Regions from separate parts of the Arthrobacter sp. UCD-GKA genome, predicted to be linked through region 4. Evidence: riboswitches for the same ligand, from Rfam matches in the RefSeq annotation. Region 4 holds a riboswitch; each other region holds the start of a gene.

What was found. A riboswitch is a leader RNA that binds a small molecule or an ion and turns the genes downstream of it on or off. The one in region 4 is predicted to bind S-adenosylmethionine.
Region 1: it holds a riboswitch for S-adenosylmethionine, as region 4 does, so the genes downstream of both, BLJ79_RS05415 (flavin reductase family protein) here and BLJ79_RS10400 (ABC transporter substrate-binding protein) in region 4, are expected to answer to the same signal.
Region 2: it holds a riboswitch for S-adenosylmethionine, as region 4 does, so the genes downstream of both, BLJ79_RS07270 (OsmC family protein) here and BLJ79_RS10400 (ABC transporter substrate-binding protein) in region 4, are expected to answer to the same signal.
Region 3: it holds a riboswitch for S-adenosylmethionine, as region 4 does, so the genes downstream of both, BLJ79_RS17585 (hypothetical protein) here and BLJ79_RS10400 (ABC transporter substrate-binding protein) in region 4, are expected to answer to the same signal.

Annotation. Positions count from the first base shown of each region.
Region 1 covers NZ_MOLR01000003.1:75,994-80,198, reverse strand. Annotated here, with positions in the region: gene dnaB (replicative DNA helicase) at 1-89, opposite strand, end outside; gene BLJ79_RS05420 (DUF1801 domain-containing protein) at 605-1,036, shown strand; gene BLJ79_RS05415 (flavin reductase family protein) at 1,127-1,636, opposite strand; SAM riboswitch class IV at 1,705-1,818, opposite strand; gene BLJ79_RS05410 (dihydrofolate reductase family protein) at 1,961-2,587, opposite strand; gene rplI (50S ribosomal protein L9) at 2,825-3,280, opposite strand; gene rpsR (30S ribosomal protein S18) at 3,296-3,535, opposite strand; gene BLJ79_RS05395 (single-stranded DNA-binding protein) at 3,598-4,191, opposite strand.
Region 2 covers NZ_MOLR01000004.1:210,420-214,624, reverse strand. Annotated here, with positions in the region: gene aztD (zinc metallochaperone AztD) at 32-1,345, shown strand; gene BLJ79_RS07270 (OsmC family protein) at 1,436-1,981, opposite strand; SAM riboswitch class IV at 2,023-2,141, opposite strand; gene BLJ79_RS07265 (MarR family winged helix-turn-helix transcriptional regulator) at 2,457-2,960, opposite strand; gene BLJ79_RS07260 (VOC family protein) at 3,203-3,637, shown strand; gene BLJ79_RS07255 (DUF2249 domain-containing protein) at 3,737-4,057, opposite strand; gene BLJ79_RS07250 (helix-turn-helix transcriptional regulator) at 4,193-4,205, shown strand, end outside.
Region 3 covers NZ_MOLR01000010.1:206,495-210,699, forward strand. Annotated here, with positions in the region: gene BLJ79_RS17565 (FecCD family ABC transporter permease) at 1-60, shown strand, start outside; gene BLJ79_RS17570 (heme ABC transporter ATP-binding protein) at 57-842, shown strand; gene BLJ79_RS17575 (siderophore-interacting protein) at 832-1,680, opposite strand; gene BLJ79_RS17580 (histidine phosphatase family protein) at 1,814-2,425, opposite strand; SAM riboswitch class IV at 2,472-2,593, shown strand; gene BLJ79_RS17585 (hypothetical protein) at 2,608-3,042, shown strand; gene BLJ79_RS17590 (acyl-CoA thioesterase) at 3,039-3,470, opposite strand; gene BLJ79_RS17595 (App1 family protein phosphatidate phosphatase) at 3,500-4,205, opposite strand, start outside.
Region 4 covers NZ_MOLR01000005.1:163,482-167,686, forward strand. Annotated here, with positions in the region: gene BLJ79_RS10390 (LLM class flavin-dependent oxidoreductase) at 1-487, shown strand, start outside; gene BLJ79_RS10395 (DUF1345 domain-containing protein) at 559-1,209, opposite strand; SAM riboswitch class I at 1,719-1,813, shown strand; gene BLJ79_RS10400 (ABC transporter substrate-binding protein) at 1,919-3,577, shown strand; gene BLJ79_RS10405 (ABC transporter permease) at 3,584-4,205, shown strand, end outside.

The DNA.
Region 1 (4,205 bases), on a different contig from region 4:
CTTTGCTCTGCTACAAGGTCCTGTGGTGGAGTGCGTCCATAGTCCGACCCTTGTGAATCGGAGCTGGTTTCGGTGCTGGCTAGCGACACGGGCTTTTCCCTTCAAGCTGCGCGGGTTCCCAGGTTTTCCGCTTCATTACCTTTCCAGTGTCTCAAGGAGCACGGACGATTCGTTAGGTCCAAGCTCACACGTGCCGCAAGGCACCACGAACCTGTGGAAATAGGTGGGGAACACTGTCACCATAGACCTGTTTTCCCCCAAACCCAACACGGTTATCCACAAGGCGTGTGGATAACCTGTGAACCTCGCGGCGTGTTGTGTGCACAGTCTGGGGAGAACGTTGTGGATTACACAAGATATTTGATTACTACAGGCTTCTGACTAGGGCTTATGCAATTCCACACCTGTGGATACAAACTAGTTATCCACATCCTCCACAGGCGTAAAAGTGGGTTATACATACAAAAACCCCGAGATTCCGCGGTTAATCCACCCCCGTTTCCAGAGTTACCCACAAGCTATCCACAGACACGCCGGAGCTCGCCACGGATCTGGGGATTACGGGCATTGATGCACATCACCAAGCCCTGACATACTGGGCCGCATGGCCGCCAACAAGACCGCACCGACACTCATTGATCCCCACGAGTTCATTGCGGCGGTGCCACACCCGACGCGGCGCGCTGACGCCGAGCTCCTGCTGGAGATGATGGAAGAGGCCAGCGGCCGGACCGCCACCATGTGGGGACCGACGATCGTCGGTTTCGGCACCTATCACTACAAATACGAGTCCGGCCGAGAGGGAGATGCGGCCGCCATCGGCTTTTCACCGCGTTCCTCCAATTTGGCCCTCTACGGGCTGACCAACGCACCGACGGCACCGGCTCTCCTGGCTCAGCTCGGCAAGCACAAGCGAGGAGCGGGCTGCCTGTACGTAAACAAGCTTGCCGATGTCGATGTCGAGGTCCTGGCCCGGCTGGCCCGCGACGGGTACCGGCACATGATGGACGTGGTCCATGTCCAGCCGCAGGGCTGAACACCGCATCAACGAAGAAGGCTCCCCGCCTACCGCTCCGAATCATGGGTTCGGGGTGGCGGGCGGGGAGCCCTCGCGTTTCGGTGGCCTTCAGGAGACCAGCTGCTGGGCCTCCAGGCGGCGGAAGGCCGAACCGTGGAACACCAACGGAGGATTGGTCTCGTCGTGCGTCTGGTGGCCGTGCACGCGCAGGAGCACCACGTGATGATCGCCGGCCGGGATCTCCTGCTCGATCGAGCAGTCGAGCCACAGGGTGGCGTCATGCAGGAACAGTGCGCCCTCGTCGGTCGAATCCAGGCGAAGCCCGGCAAAGCGGTCCCCGGACTTGGAGGCGATCTGTCGGCAGACGCCCTCGTTCTTTTCACTGAGCACCGAAACGCCGATGCGCCCGCTGGTGCGCACCAGCGGCCAGGTCTTCGAAGTGTTCTGGACCGCGAACATCACCAGCGGCGGATCCATGGATACGCCGACCGTGAACGACGAGGCCACGATTCCCTGCGGCTGCCCGTCGACGATGGCGCAGAGTGCGGCAATGCCGGATGGATGCTGGGCAAAGACGTTGCGCAGGGTATCTGGTGTGAGGTCAGAGGTGAGTGTCATGGTGCTCAATCCTTCGGCTTCGGCCCACCTTCGCTGCTGCGTGAAATGCACGCATGGAACAGCGAGGTGTGCGGTACTTGCCCCCGGGGTTCCGGTAGGCCGAATCATCACCTGGAGCACCCCACCACCGTGAGAGGGTTGCCGGCCAACAAGCCAGGGCTTGAACGTTGACGCTCTTGATTCACCACTAACGTTAGGAGAAATATTGCGACTCCGTCAAAGTTTGTTTCGACACACGAGGTCATGAAGCGTAAGAATCGAAGATCCTGCGATCATCTGGCGCGATGCGGACATCCGAGGGCGATCTTGGGGGCAGGTGGCCGTTCAGCCCACGTCCGAGGCACCCGTGTAGGTCGCATAGTCCGGGATTCCGGAGTTCTCATAGACCAGGATGGCCAGACCGCCTCCCGTCGCCTTGCTGTCGGCCAACCGCAGTCCCGCCGGCGCTCCGCCGTCGGGGAAGAGCCTCCGGCCGTGCCCCAGGACGACGGGAGCCACCACGAGCCGGAGTTCGTCGATCAGCCCCGCGGCGAGCAGCGATCCCGCGAGCCTGCCACTGCCGTGGATCTGCAGTTCCCTGCCGGGCCGTGCCTTGAGCTCCGCAACCCGGGCGGCAACGTCGCCGGAGAGGACCGTCGTCGGGTTCCAGGTTCCCTCGGCCAGCGTCTGCGAAGCGACGTACTTGGGCAGCGAATTCATCAGGGCGGTGAAAGGGTCGTCCGGGTCGGTGATTTGCGGCCAGTCCCGTGCGAAGGCCTCGTAGGTGCGGCGGCCCAGCAGCAGCCCGTCGGCCTGCGCCAGCCATTGCGCGGCCTGGTCGACGAACCCCGCATCCATGTGCGGGACGAACCATCCGCCCTGCGTGAATCCGTCGGTGGTGTCTTCGTCGGGAGCCCCGGGGCCCTGGCAGACCCCGTCCAAGCTCACGAATTCGGTCAGTGTCAGTTTCATGCTCGTGCCTTCCTGTTGGAGCGGCCTGCAGGGTCCGTGGCCCGGGTCGGACTGCGGAACCGGTCGGCAGCGGTTTCCTGCCGCAAAGCTACGGGACGCCGGGGCCATGCGCCAGACCCCGGCCAGCCCGGTCCGCGGGGACTGGGGCCCGGGGCTGACCTTAAAGCACTGTGGACCCCGCCAACGGCGGGGTCCACAGTGGTTTGCCGTCAGCCAAGACGGCGGATGCGCAAGAAATTACTTCTTGGCGGCAACAACCTGCAGTGCAACGGTCGCGGAGACATCGGTGTGCAGACGCACGGTCGCCGAGTAGTTACCCGTCGACTTGATGTGATCGTTGATCTCGATGTTGCGCTTGTCGATCGAGCCCAAGCCAGCGGCTGCAACAGCCTTGGCAATGTCCTCGGTCTTCACGGTGCCGAAGAGGCGACCGGTAGCGCCGGCCTTGACGGTCAGCTTGACCGGCTTGGCCGAGATCGAAGCGGCAAGTGCCTGTGCTTCTTCCAGGGAAGCAACGGCGCGAGCAGCACGGGCGGCCTTGATCGACTCAACCTGCTTCTCACCGCCCTTGCTCCAGGTGATGGCGAAGGCGCGCGGGAGAAGGTAGTTACGTGCGTAACCGGTCTTCACCTCGACGACGTCGCCTGCGGCACCAAGGCCGGTAACTTCGTGGGTCAGAATGAGCTTTGCCATGTTGGTATACCTTCCTTAGCCGCGGCCAGCGCCGGAGTAAGGCAGCAATGCCACTTCGCGCGCGTTCTTGATGGCCTGTGCGATCTTGCGCTGTTCCTGTACGGAAACGCCGGTAACGCGACGGGCACGGATCTTTCCGCGATCCGAAATGAACTTGCGCAGCAATGCTACGTCCTTGTAGTCGATGACAGTGATGTCAGCGGCCTTCAAGGGGTTGGACTTTGGTTTGGGCTTACGGAGTTCAGCCTTAGCCATCGTGGAGCTCCTTTATCAGGTGGAGCCCGCAGAATTTTCTGCGGGATGGTGAATAAATTTGTTTAGAAAGGTGGTTCGTCGGAACCCGGGTTGCCCCATCCGCCGTTGTTTCCTCCGGCAGGAGCTCCCCATGGATCGGCCGCGGGTGCATTCCAGCCGCCACCGGTGTTTCCGCCTGCGTTGCCGCCGCCGAATCCACCGCCGCCGCCTTGGTTGCCGCCGCCGAATCCACCGGCGTTAGCGCCGGCGTTCTGCTGTTGACCACCAAAGCCACCACCGCCACCGCCGGAGCGCTGGGTACGGGTGACCTTTGCGGAGGCGTAACGCAGCGACGGGCCGATTTCATCGACCTCGAGCTCGGTGACGTTACGCTTTTCGCCTTCCTTGGTTTCGTAGGAACGCGACTTGAGGCGGCCCTGGGCGATGACGCGCATGCCCTTGGTCAACGTCTCAGCGACGTTTTCGGCAGCCTCACGCCACACCGACGCACGGAGGAACAGCGTGTCGCCGTCCTTCCATTCATTGGTCTGGCGGTCGAAGGTTCGCGGGGTCGATGCAATGGTGAAGTTCGCCACGGCCGATCCTGACGGGGTGAAACGCAGTTCCGGGTCAGCGGTCAAATTACCAATAACCGTAATGACTGTCTCGCCTGCCATTGGAGCCTCCTAAA
Region 2 (4,205 bases), on a different contig from region 4:
AATGATTCTCATTTAACTTACTGTTGTCGCCATGTCACATCACAAAACACGCAACAAGCCCCTTGCCCTTGCCCATTCGACTGTCCGTCTCAGGCGCAGGCGGTGGGGAGCGCTGGCGGTCCTGGCCACCGGGACGCTGCTGGCCGGATGTGCCTCCGCGGCCCCCGGCACGGCCGCACCCGGAAGCGAGGCCGCGCCATCGGCCCCGGCTCCGGTGGTGTCCGAGGCAGGCTCGGCCACGCCGCGGCTCGTGCTGACCTACGACGGGGGGCTGCTGGTTGCCGATGCGCGCGACGGCTCGGTCCTCTCGGAGCACAAGCTTGCGGGTTTCAACCGCGTCAATCCCGCGGGCGATGGCCGCCGTGTGCTCGTCTCCACCGCCGGGGGATTCAGGGTCCTGGATGCCGGGGCCTGGTCCGAGAAGCACGGGGAGCACTCACACCACTACGTCTCCGAACCGTCGCTGACCGAGCTGGTCTTCCCGGCCGGGAAGCCCGGGCACGCGGTGGTCCATGCCGGGCACACAGCCCTCTTCGACGACGCCACCGGCAAGATCAACATCTTCGAATCCGCCAAGCTCGCCAACCATGAACTGCCGCGCACCGACGACGTTGCACTGCCCGAGGCCCACCACGGCGTGGCCGTGCGGCGCGGGGACGGGACGCTGATGGTCACCGACGGCAATGCCGAGGCCGTCAACGCGGTGAAGCTGCTCTCCGCCCCGGACGCCGGACACCGACGCACCACGGTGTCCGAGTCCACGCAGTGCCCGGGTGTCCACGGCGAGGCTGTCGCCAAGGACGAGGCCATGGTGGTGGGTTGCGAGGACGGCATCCTGGTCATCAAGGGCGACAAGATTGCCAAGCTTGACGCCCCGGACGCCTACGGTCGGATCGGCAACCAGGCCGGATCCGCGGCCTCCACCGTGGTGCTCGGGGACTACAAGACGGACAAGGACGCCGAGCTTGAACGCCCGCGCACCTTTTCGCTGACGGACACCGCGTCCAATTCCCTGAAACTCATCGACATCGACTACAGCTACTCGTTCCGCTCCCTGGCCCGCAGCGCCTCGGGCGACGCACTGCTGTTGGGCACCGACGGCAAGCTGCACGTCTACGACGTGAAGACGGGCAAGGAAAAGAAGGCCATCGCGGTGGTCGAGGCGTGGGAGGAGCCGGTCGACTGGCAGCAGCCGCGCCCGACGGTGCACGTTTCCGGCCCAATCGCCTACGTCACCGAACCGGAAAGCAAGCAGCTGCACCTCGTGGACCTGAAGACCGGCAAGGTCTCCGGCACCGTCGACCTGCCCGAGGTGCCCAACGAGATCACCTCGACCGAGGGATAACCGGCACCCGGGCGCTGGCGGAAACCAAGAGCCGCGGGCCGGTGCCGATCCCCTCGATCGGCACCGGCCCGCGGCCGGATCATGGTGGCGCTAGCTTGCGGTGACCAATTCGACGCTCACCGGCGTCGGGTTGGTGAAGATGTCCAGAACCGGGCAGTGCTCGTCCACGGCAGCCTGGAGCTCTTCGTAGCGCTCGCGGGTTTCCGGGCCCTGGATCTTCACGGTGAGGCGGACCTCGCCGAAGCCGGGGCGGACGGTCTTCTCGATGCCGAACAGCCCGCGCACATCCAGGTCCGCATCGGCGTTGATTTCCAGCGAGTCGATCTTCAGGCCCAGCTGGTGCGCGTAGAGACGGTAGACCACAACCTGGCAGGAGATCAGCGCGCCCAAGGCGAACTCGACGGGGCTGGCTGCAACGTCGTCCCCGGCCAATGCCTCGGGCTCGTCGACGATGAAGCGGTGCTTGCCGGCGGTGATCTCGCTGGAGACCGATCCGGTGGACACGCCGCTGGCCTTGAAGGTCAGGGCAGCGCTGGTGGTGTTCTGCGAGATGCGCTCGCCCCAGGCGGTGCCGGCTGCGGTGAGCTTCTTTGCGCGAACGGAGTCCAGGGTGTTTTCGATCAGGGTTTCGGACATGGGAAACGGATCCTTTCGTGGTTGGCGCATGCGCTCGCACGGCGCCATACTTACGCCGGCCCGGTCGGGCGGCGTCGAATCTTCACCTGGAGCACCCCGCTATGACGAAGAGGGTTGCCGTCCCGCCGACCAGGGTCGTGAATGGCGGGAACTCGTGATTCTGCTGATGAGTCTTCCCGAAGCCGCACCACGGAGGCAAGGTGGGTGCTTAACAAATCGTCACGACAAAATCGCCTTTCGTCGAACAAGTGTCCGCTGAGGCCGCGACATGAGGCTGTTGGGCGAATGGGAATGGCCGCTTCAATCGAGATGTACGAATAATCTTCGAACTGCTGGACGGCCTGGTGTGCCGGAGGCTCCGGCTTTGATGCACGTGTGGTCCTCGGTACCAAGCGGGCGCCCCTGGCGCCGGGCATGAAAGAGGCCCCGGCCCTTCGGTGTGAAGGGCCGGGGCCGGGAACTCCATGGAGCCAAGTTATTTGCGGTGTTGGGGCTGGTCGTTCGCATTGAGCCGGGCCAGCAGGTCGGAGAAGCGCTTGATTTCCTCGGGTTCCCAGGAAATCAGCCTGTTGCGCAGCAGCTGGCGCGAGGCGGCGCTCGAGGCTGTCACGCCGGCCCGCGCCGCGTCTGTGATGCTGACCAGCATGGCCCGTCCGTCATTCGGGTCCGGTACACGGGTCACCAGTTCCTTGGCCTCGAGCCACTTGATCATCCGGCTCATTGTGGCCTTGTCCACCTGGAGTTCCTCGGCCAGGATGATCTGCTGCTGGGCCTGTTCGCGGGCCAGGATGGAGAGCACCTTGTAGCCCAGGGGCTGGAGCTCCGGGTGGATGGAGGCGGCGCGCCTGCGGATGGCCTGGCGCGCCTTGACGACCATCATGGAGAACTCTTTTTCCACATCCTCGATCAGCGGATCGAGTGCGGTGGAGTCGGTGGCCGATCCCGGGTCGGGACGGGAATCGGAAAACGGTGAAGTCATGTCATTCATTTTAGTTGCGATCTTCCGCTTCGACATCCTGGTTGCCGCGGGATTTCCCGGGGTGCGGCATCGGCGCGGCCGTTGCCAAGCCCTGCTTCGAAGCGGGCGGGGCCGCGGCACCATTCGCCCCTGCCCGTTTCCCGGCGGATACCCGGCAAACATCCGCCCGCAAGGGTTCCGGGGAGCGGGTGTGCCGGGCAGAATTGCTAGTTGTTGAACCCCGCCAAACGATGGAGAACACCATGGCCACGATCCTCAACCCCTACATCAGCTTCCGCGACACGGCGCGTCCCGCGCTCGAGTTCTACCAGTCGGTCTTCGGTGGCGAGCTGGACCTTCGTCCCTTCGCGGACTTCGAGTTCGCCAAGACGGACTACCCGGACGACGACAACAACAAGATCATGCACGGGCACCTGCGTGCACCCAACGGCTTGAACCTGATGGCCGCCGACACCCCCGCTTCCATGGAATGGAAGGGAGGAACCGCCATCTCCGTCACCCTCAGCGGCGACGACAAGGAAGAATTGACAAATTACTGGGAGAAGCTCATCGACGGAGCCAAGATCGGAGAGCAACTCGCTCAGGCCCCGTGGGGCGACTGGTTCGGCATGCTCACCGACAAGTTCGGCGTCGACTGGATGGTCAATATCGCCGGAGCGGACAGCGCCGGGCAATAGCGAACGCATGCTTGGCGCGCCGGCATCGGGCGTGCCAAGGCACGGAGCTGTGGGGTCAGGCCGTGTCGGCCGGGCCCCATAGGTCTTCCTCCGGGGTTTCTAGGCCTTGCGCACCAGTTGCAGGCGCCAGGCCTCCGGCCCCTCTTCGAGGTAGCTGATCTCGAATGCGCCGGGCGCCCGGCTTTCGAGCTGGTCCAGCAGCGGCAGGGGGTTGTGCGGCGCCACCAGGACCAGGCCGGCACCCGCGGCAAGGGAATCCAGGGCTCCAAAGATCGTGGCGTGGCGGATCGCGTGTGGGATGGACCGGGCGTCAAGCTCCGGAAGTTCGGCATCATGATCGCCGCAGGCGCACTCGTGGGCCGCGGGTTGGGTCTGCTTCTCGGCTTCTTCCTTGCTGGAGGAGATAACAATGTCAGCCATGATGGGGTTCCTTTGATCAAGTGGGGTCTCGGTTTCCAGCGTCGACTGGTAACCTTCGAATCATTTTATTACAGTTAACTACGTGGAAAACAATCGTAGTCGCCGTCGCCTGTCATTTGCCGCCTTGGCCACCCCGTGACCGGTCCCT
Region 3 (4,205 bases), on a different contig from region 4:
GGCGGCCCGGTGTTCTTCATCCTCTTGCGAACCACGCTCAAGCAACAAGGTGTCCTGTGAATCCCCTGCTTCAGGCCGAGAACATTTCCTACTCGATCAAGGGGAAACTGGTCATCCACCCGCTGGATGTGCGGCTGCATGCCGGGGAACTCTGCGTGGTCATCGGGCCCAACGGGGCCGGGAAGTCCACGTTGCTCTCGCTGCTGGCCGGATCGTTGCGCCCCGATGCCGGAAGCATCGAACTGGCCGGAAAGCCGTTGCGTTCCTGGGGTGCGGCGCAGGCCGGTCGGCTGCGTTCGGTCATGGGCCAGGACTCGCACGTGGCCTTCGGATTCAGCGTCGCCGAGGTCGTCCGATTCGGGCGCACCCCCTGGCGCAACACGCCACAGGGCGCGGAGGACGAGCACGCCATCGATGCCGCTCTGGCACGCACGGAACTGGACGGGTTGGCCGGACGCACCGTCACCACCCTCTCCGGCGGCGAGCGCCAGCGCACGGCGTTCGCCCGGGTGCTGGCCCAGCGGGCCGGGGTGGTGATGCTCGATGAACCGGTGGCGGCCATGGACATCAAGCACGCCGAGTCCACCCTGCAGATCGCCCGCGAGCTGGCCCGCGAGGGCCATGCCGTGGTGGCGGTGCTGCACGACCTTGATGCGGCAGCGGCCTACGCAGACCGGCTCATCATGCTGGATGCCGGCCGCATCGTGGCCCAGGGCGAAGTTGCGGATGTGGCCCGCGGCGCGCTGCTCTCCCAGGTGTACGGCACCCGGATCGACACAAGGATCGATCCGGTCGACGGGCGGGTCCGCGTGGCCCCGGCCCGAAACTTCGCTAGGCGCTAAGCGCCTCGGGGAAGATCTGCCCGACGGGAGTCTTCTTCTCGGCCTGGAACTCATCCTCGGCTCGGCCATAGGCCCAGTAGGCCGACAACGACATGGCCCGGCGGTCCACGCCGCGCTCGCCATTGAGGTAGGCCCGCAGCGACTTCATGGTCTCCCGCTCGCCGTGGGCAAAGACCTGGACACTGCCTTCGTGCCATTGCGCGTTGCGTACGGTTTCCTCGAGCTTGGTGTTTTCCGGGGTGAAGTACCCGCCCCGGTGCAGCCAGTGCACGGTAACTCCGGTCGGCACATCCAGCTGGACCTCGTCCTCGGGACCGGATACCTCGAGGTAGATGTCACCAACCATCTCCTGGGTCATGTCCTCGACGGCGGCGGAAATCGCCGGAAGCGCCGTCTCGTCGCCGATGAGCAGGTGCCGGTCGAATTCCGGGTTCGGCGTGTAGAGCCCGCCGGGGCTGTTGAAGCAGATCTGGTCGCCGATCTTGGCGTTCTGCGCCCATGGGCCGGCCAATCCCTGGTCGCCGTGAATGACGAAGTCGATCTGCACGGTTTGGGCTTCGAGGTCCACGTGGCGCAGCGTGTAGGTGCGCCGTACCGGGAAGTCCTCCGGGGCCAACTGTTCACGCAAGGCATCCAGGTCGTACGGGGGCACCAGTCCGAGCTCGGGCTTGGCGAAGAGGATCTTCACGTAGCGGTCCGACACCGCCTTGTCCTGGAAATCCACGAATCCCGGACCACCGAAGGTCAGTCTCATCATGTGCCGGGACAGTTGCTCGCTGGCCAAAACCTCGAGGACAACCTGGGGCCGAACCGGACGTGCCGAACGCTGGATGCTCACCAATTACCGCCTTTGTGGATTAGGGAAGATAAGCCTAGCCTAATCGACCAAGCCCCTGCTTAGCCAATGCCCGCGTCATGTGCCCGAGACCCGGCACGCTGCACAAGCGGTCCCGGTCCCCAAAAAAATGCCGTTAGTCCAGGTGCCGGCCCTGCCAGCTGCGCAGCCTCCAACTCGATCCCGTCGCATTCTCCAGGGTCACTACACCGGTGTTGGCCAACGGCACGGGGGCCAGCAGCTTGGAGTCGAAGTTTGCGCTCCGGGACGCAAGCCAGGTCACCAGCATGGCCGCGTGGCTGACCACCACCAGCTTTCCGGTCCCAGCGTTCTTGGCCCCTTCGATGACCGCGTCGAAGCGATCCAGGGCGGTGCGGGCGTCCTCGCCGCCGGGGACCCGGGCCGAAAGGTCGCCCGAGAGCCAGCGGAAGAACACGTCACGGTAGGCCAATTGGGCGTCGCGGTCGGTGCGCATTTCCAGTTCGCCGGCGGAGATCTCGGTGAGCCCGGCATGCTCGGCCACTTCCAGGCCGCGGGCTTGCGCCAACGGACCGGCCGTCATCCTGGCGCGCAGCAACGTCGAGGAATACACCGCGTTGACGCCCTGCCCTTCGGCACCCAACCGCTCCACCAGCGCCTGCGCCTGCGCAATCCCGGTCTCATCCAGGGGCGCCCCGGGGGCTGCGGTGTCCAGGGCCTGCGCCACGTTCGAGGCGGTCTGCCCGTGGCGGATCAAGATCAGTCTCATACCTTCACCCTAAATCTTCAGCCCGGTTTTGGTACGATGAAACCAGCTTCACGAGATGCGCGCCAGATATGGGCTCCGACCCGGCGACACACCAACCCCATGCTTCACGGGTGGTTCGGATGACGAAGCGGTCCTTGGCGGCAACCGCCCCGGGGACAAGAGCACACGAAAGGCGCCATCCCTTGCGCAACCAGCCATGCCCGTCCGGATCCTGTACGTCCTTCCACCCCGGCCACCGCACCAATCCGCGGGCGGTCAAGTCCCTGATGGCCCGACCCACCCTGTGGGTTCCGGCCGACGTGGAGGTCATGGTTTCCCCCGTCCAGGGGCTCACGCTGCATGTCTTTGCCGGCGGGGCGCACCACCAGGTCTTCACCCACGACCTTCCGGTGATCGCGCATCTCCTGCGCATTGCCCCCGCCCGTCCCGAGGGTGTCTCGCTGGGCCGGGTGAATTTCCACAACAAGGCGCTCGCGCTTCCGGCCGACCCACGGCGCAGCGCGGGGCTGGGTTACTTCTCCTTCAGCACCGAGCCGCTTGAACCGTGCAGCTTCGAGCGCGACGAGGCCCTGGCCCGCGACTTCGACGCGTTGACGGCCGAGCTGCAGCGTTCCTAGCGGAAGATCGGCTCGGCCCCGAAGCGGGCCATTGCTTCCTTGTTTTCCGCGGAAAGCCGCAGCAGCCGTTGGGTCTCGACGGAAAAGAACGCCAGGGTCGTGGCGGCGCGTACGCACACCCCGCCGTCGACCGGATCGTGGAATTCGTAGCAGATGTCGAAGCTTGCGGCCTTGATGGCACTGATCCACAGATCCACGTGCGCCGGTACGTTGCGGTAATCCAGCGGCTTGACGTAGCGCACCCGGTGCTCGACCACCAGGATCTGGGTGTTTTCCGGGACCGCGGAGAACAGGTCGACCATCGGCTCGATCCCGGGCTTGCCGGTGCCGCCGGGCACGCCGAACCCGGCGATGCGTGCCTCTTCCATCATGCGGACCAGGTTCACGTTGTTGATGTGGCCGTACGCGTCCATGTCTCCCCAGCGCATGGGGACCTCGACGCGGAGCTTGGGTTCGTTCACTTCCCCGGCCCCGGCTCGGCGTCGGGGCTGATGAGGCCCAACGCCTGAAGTTTTTCAGCGATGCGCGCCCCGTCGGGTTCGTACACCCACGGCACCCCCGGGGTGGAATTCAGGATCCCCTGGCTGCGCCCGCCTGCGAGCACGGCCTCCGAGGGGGTCAGCTGGCGGATCACGATCGCCGCGACGTGGTCGGGGTAGCGCCTGGCGAATTCGGCGTAGAGGTAGGGGTCGTGTTGGCCGTCGTCCCCGATCAGCAGCCACTTCAGGCCCGGGAACTCGTTGGCCAGGCGGCGCAGCTGGTCGGCCTTGTGCTGCATGCCCGACCGGAACCAGCCCCTGTCGGTGGGTCCCCAGTCGGTCAGCAGCAGCGGGCCCTGCGGGTAGAGGTTGCGCGAGAGGAAGCGGGTGAGCGTCTGGGCGACGTTCCAGGCGCCGGTGGACAGGTAGAAGGTGGGTGCGCCGGGCTTGTCGCGCATCAGCTTTTCCATCATCACCGGCATCCCCGGGGTGGCCAGCCGGGCGTGCTCGGACAGGACGAAGGAATTCCAGGCGGCCAGCAGCGGGCGTGGCAGCGCGGTGACCACGATGGTGTCGTCCACGTCGGAGAGCAACCCGAACTCGGCGGCCGCGTCGACCATCATGACCGGGGCGGCCACGGCCACGGAACCCTCGGTGTGCAGGGTGATCTCGTGCCAGCCCGGT
Region 4 (4,205 bases):
CTACGCCGACATCGACGGCGCCCTTGCACTGATCTCCGGGTGGATGGGCGTCGACCTGTCCACCTACGGCCCGGACGACGTCATCGGCGACAACGTGAAGTCCAACGCCATCCAGTCCTCCGTGGCGATGTTCCAGCAGGCCAGCGGGGATTCGGGCAAGCCGTGGACGATCCGCCAGCTTGCCGAGTGGGTGGGCGTTGGCGGCTTCGGACCGATCACCGTCGGCTCGCCGACCGAGGTTGCCGACAAGCTCATCGAGTGGGTCGAGGACACCGACGTGGACGGGTTCAACCTGGCCTACGCCATCACCCCGGGGACCTTCGAGGACATCGTGGAGTTCATCGTTCCCGAGCTGCAGGCCCGAGGCGCCTACCCGACCGAATACGTCGAGGGCACGCTGCGCAACAAGCTCTTCGGCAAGGGCGACCGCGTGCAGGACTCGCACCGCGCGGCAAACTACCGGTTCTCGAACGCCGAGGTCAAGTAGGCAATAGCAAGGGATTGCCCCTGCCGGTTGGGGAGGCGGCGCACCTATGGTGTGTCGCCTCCCCACGTCATTTAAGCCGCCAGGCTGACCACCAGGTTGATGGTGGTGGCCAGGATGCCGGTGCCAAAAAGGAAAGCCAGCAGGCTGTGGCGCAAGACTGCCGAGCGCATTTCGCGCGTGGTGATGCTGGTGTCCGAGACCTGGTAGGTCATGCCCACGCTGAATGCCATGTAGGCGACGTCCGTGTATTGCGGGCGCTCGTCCTGGTTGAATTCGATGCCGCCGGGTGTGCCGCCGTAATAGATCATGGCGTAGTGCAGCGTGTAGAGCGTATGGACCATCAACCACGACATCGCGGTGCAGGTCAGTGCCAACAGCGCCAACGGCAACCTGGCGCCTACCGCAAGGTCCCTGCTGCCGGCCATCACCATCACGACCGCGGCCAGGGAACCGATGGCCGCGAAGAGGATCAGCAGGTCCGTGGTCTGGAAACCCGGGTCTTCCTCCTGTGCGTGGGCCGCGGTGCGGGCATGGTCCATGGGGGCAATGGTGATCCACACCCAGGCGTTATAAATCAGCGCGGCGACTGTCCAGCCAACAGCCGGAGCATAAACCCAGGCTCCCAGGAGGCCGGTCAGTGCCGTGGCGGCGACCCCGCCGGCGAGCATGCCCAGAACGCGCAACCTGCGATGCCTGGCGCGCTGCGACAACGTGCTTTTCATGAACCGATCCAACCATGTTCGGGGCGCACTGGCATACGTTGGGCCGCTGCTCGTAAGCGGTGGCCAAGCATGGGACTTTACGATTACGGGGGGCCTAAGCGTAAAGTCCTGGGCAAACGCCGGAAAACCTTGCGATCAGGCGGGGTCGCTCATCTTGCGGCCTTGAGGTGCCAGAACGGATCCTTCGGTGTTCCCCGTGGCCGTGGACGCAAAGCCTGGGGACGCCGGGGACTGCCAGACTCGGCCGTTGTGCTCGGCAATGCGTCTTGCCGGACGCTGAAGTGCCGCCGAGTCCAGCGCGTCATTATCAATATGACGCGATGATGACGCAAGCAGCCGAAAATCGAAGCTTCACAATCGGTCTTGTGACACTGCGTGAAGCGATTTATCCTCAAACTCGACCCATTGCGTCGGTTTGTTTCACCGCGGGGTCCATCTCCTTGGTCATATCGAAGATCCTGCAACACACTTGAAGTGTTCGAAGCCGGCAACCAGCCGCTTGCGGGCACACACCATCCAGAGCGACTGAGAGACCTGGCTCGTTGACGTCGCAGCAACCACTCCCGTCACGGGGAGCCGGTGCTACCGCCAGGACCGATGGAGATAGCCAAACTCTGCGCGGTCCACCGAATACCGTCATGCCACACGCGGTATCCGATGGACCAGCCATGTCGCGGCGTTCCTCGGGTGAACCGAGAGGGAAATACTCATGGGCAACACCAACCCACCGGCCAAGCGACGTATTCGCGCCAGCCTCAGCGTCAAGATCCTTACGGTCCTTTCCGTCGCCACCCTTGCACTGAGCGCGTGCGGGGCCGGAGCCCAGACAACGGGCAACGCGGCCGGCCCGGTCAGCACCAAGCCGGTCCAAGGAGGAACCTTCGTCTATGCGGAGGTCACCCCGATCAACAACTGGCAGACCCAGGCCGCACGCTTCTACGAGAAGTCCAACGTCCTCAACAGCGTGCTGGACCGCCTGACCTATTTCGACACGGAATCGGGAAAGCTCGTGGGCTGGATCGCCTCCGACTTCGAGGCAAACAAGGACCAGACGGAAATCACCTTCACCATCCGGGACGGCGTGACGTTCTCCGACGGAACTCCGCTCGATGCCAAGGCCGTGAAGGAAAACCTCGACGCGCTCGGGTTGGGAATCAAGGACGCGCAGGTCGCACCGAACGTCGACTTCTCCTCCTACAAGTCCTCCGAAGTGGTGGGCAAGAACCAGGTCAAGGTCACGCTCAAGGCAGCGGACGCCAACTTCCTGCGGGCCACTTCCTCGGTCACCGCGGGCCTGGTTTCCCCGGCAACGCTGAAGCTGGACAACGCCGGACAGTCGGCGATCGCCAAGATCGTCGGATCCGGCCCGTTCGTCTTTGAATCCGAGAAGACCGACGAGGAAGTCACCTTCGCCAAGCGCGCCGACTACAAGTGGGCGCCGGAAACGGCCCCCAACCAGGGTGCCGCATACCTGGACAAGCTCGTGGTGAAGTACCTGCCCGAGGTCGCCCACCGGGCCGGCGCCGTGCAAACCGGCCAGGTCGACCTGGTGCGCGGACTCCAGCCCGTGGACGAGCAGGCGCTCAAGAGCAGCGGCGACCAGGTCCTTCCGGCCCAGGGCGTCGACCTGACAACCAACATGGCAGCGGTGCGCATCAGCAGCGGCAAGCTCGCCGATGCCAAGGTGCGCCAAGCGCTCCAGGTCGGAATCGACCGCCAGTCCATCAAGGACACCGTGCTTTCCGACAGCTACGTCATCGCCGACTCGGTCCTGAACCACGCGGCACCCGGATTCATCGACCTGTCCGCGGACCTGGCCTACAACCCGGAAAAGTCCGAGGCCCTGCTCGACGAGGCAGGCTGGGTCGTGGGAGCCGACGGTTTCCGCGAGAAGGACGGCAAGAAGCTGGAACTCACCATCACCAGCTCGAACAACTCCGTCGTCATCAAGCCTGCCTTCGAATTGATCGAGCAGCAGTGGCGCGAAATCGGCGTCAAGCTCATCAACCGCGCCGCCGACAACACATTCTTGGCCACGGCCATGATCGATAAGAACATCGAGTTCTTCGGAACCCGCCAGTTTGCCTACGGCGGACTGGGCCCGGTCTTCGGGCCGGCCAACAACACCCAGACGCTGAACGCCGACACCGAGCTCAACGCACTCTTCGCCAAGGAACGTGCCGCCACCAGCGAATCGGAGCACAAGGAACTGGTCGCCGAGGAACAGCGCCAGCTGGTCACCGAAAAGGCCCTGTCCCTCGTCCTGTGGGACGAAGTCCAGGTCTACGGCGGCAACTCCGACGCACACGTCGAATTCACCTCCGGCACCGCCCCGATCTTCCAGGGCGCCTGGAAGACCGGAAAGTAGCCAACCATGGCCGCATACATCGCGCGACGCATCGGACAAGCCTTGCTCGTCATTTGGCTTGCCTACACCTTGGTCTTCCTGGCCGTGCAGCTGCTGCCCAATGACCCGGTAACGATTTTCCTTTCAGCCGATGCTGCGGCCGACCCGGCAACCATTGCCGCCATGAAGGCGCAGTACGGCTACGACCAGCCGTTGATCGTGCAGTACTTCAGCCAACTGGTCGGCCTCTTCACCGGGGACTTCGGATACTCGCTGGCCTCGGGCCAGCCGGTCGGCGAACGCATCGGCGCCGTCGTCGGCTCGACGCTGGTGCTGGCCTCCAGCGCCTTCGTCACCGCGGTCATCTTCGCGGTGGCGCTGGTCGCGGCGGCCACATTGGCACGCAACACGTGGCTGAAGCGGGTGGTGCTCAACCTGCCGCCGCTCTTCGCTGCGGTCCCGGTGTTCTGGCTGGGCCTGGTGCTGTTGCAGGTGCTGTCCATCAAGTTGGGAATCATGTCGCTGTTCCCGGACGGGTCCTTCGCCTCGATCGCCGTTCCGGTGCTCGTGCTGGCCATCCACGTCTCCGCCCCGATCGCCCAGGTGCTGCTCAAGAGCGTGGACAACGTGCACGCCCAGCCGTTCATCG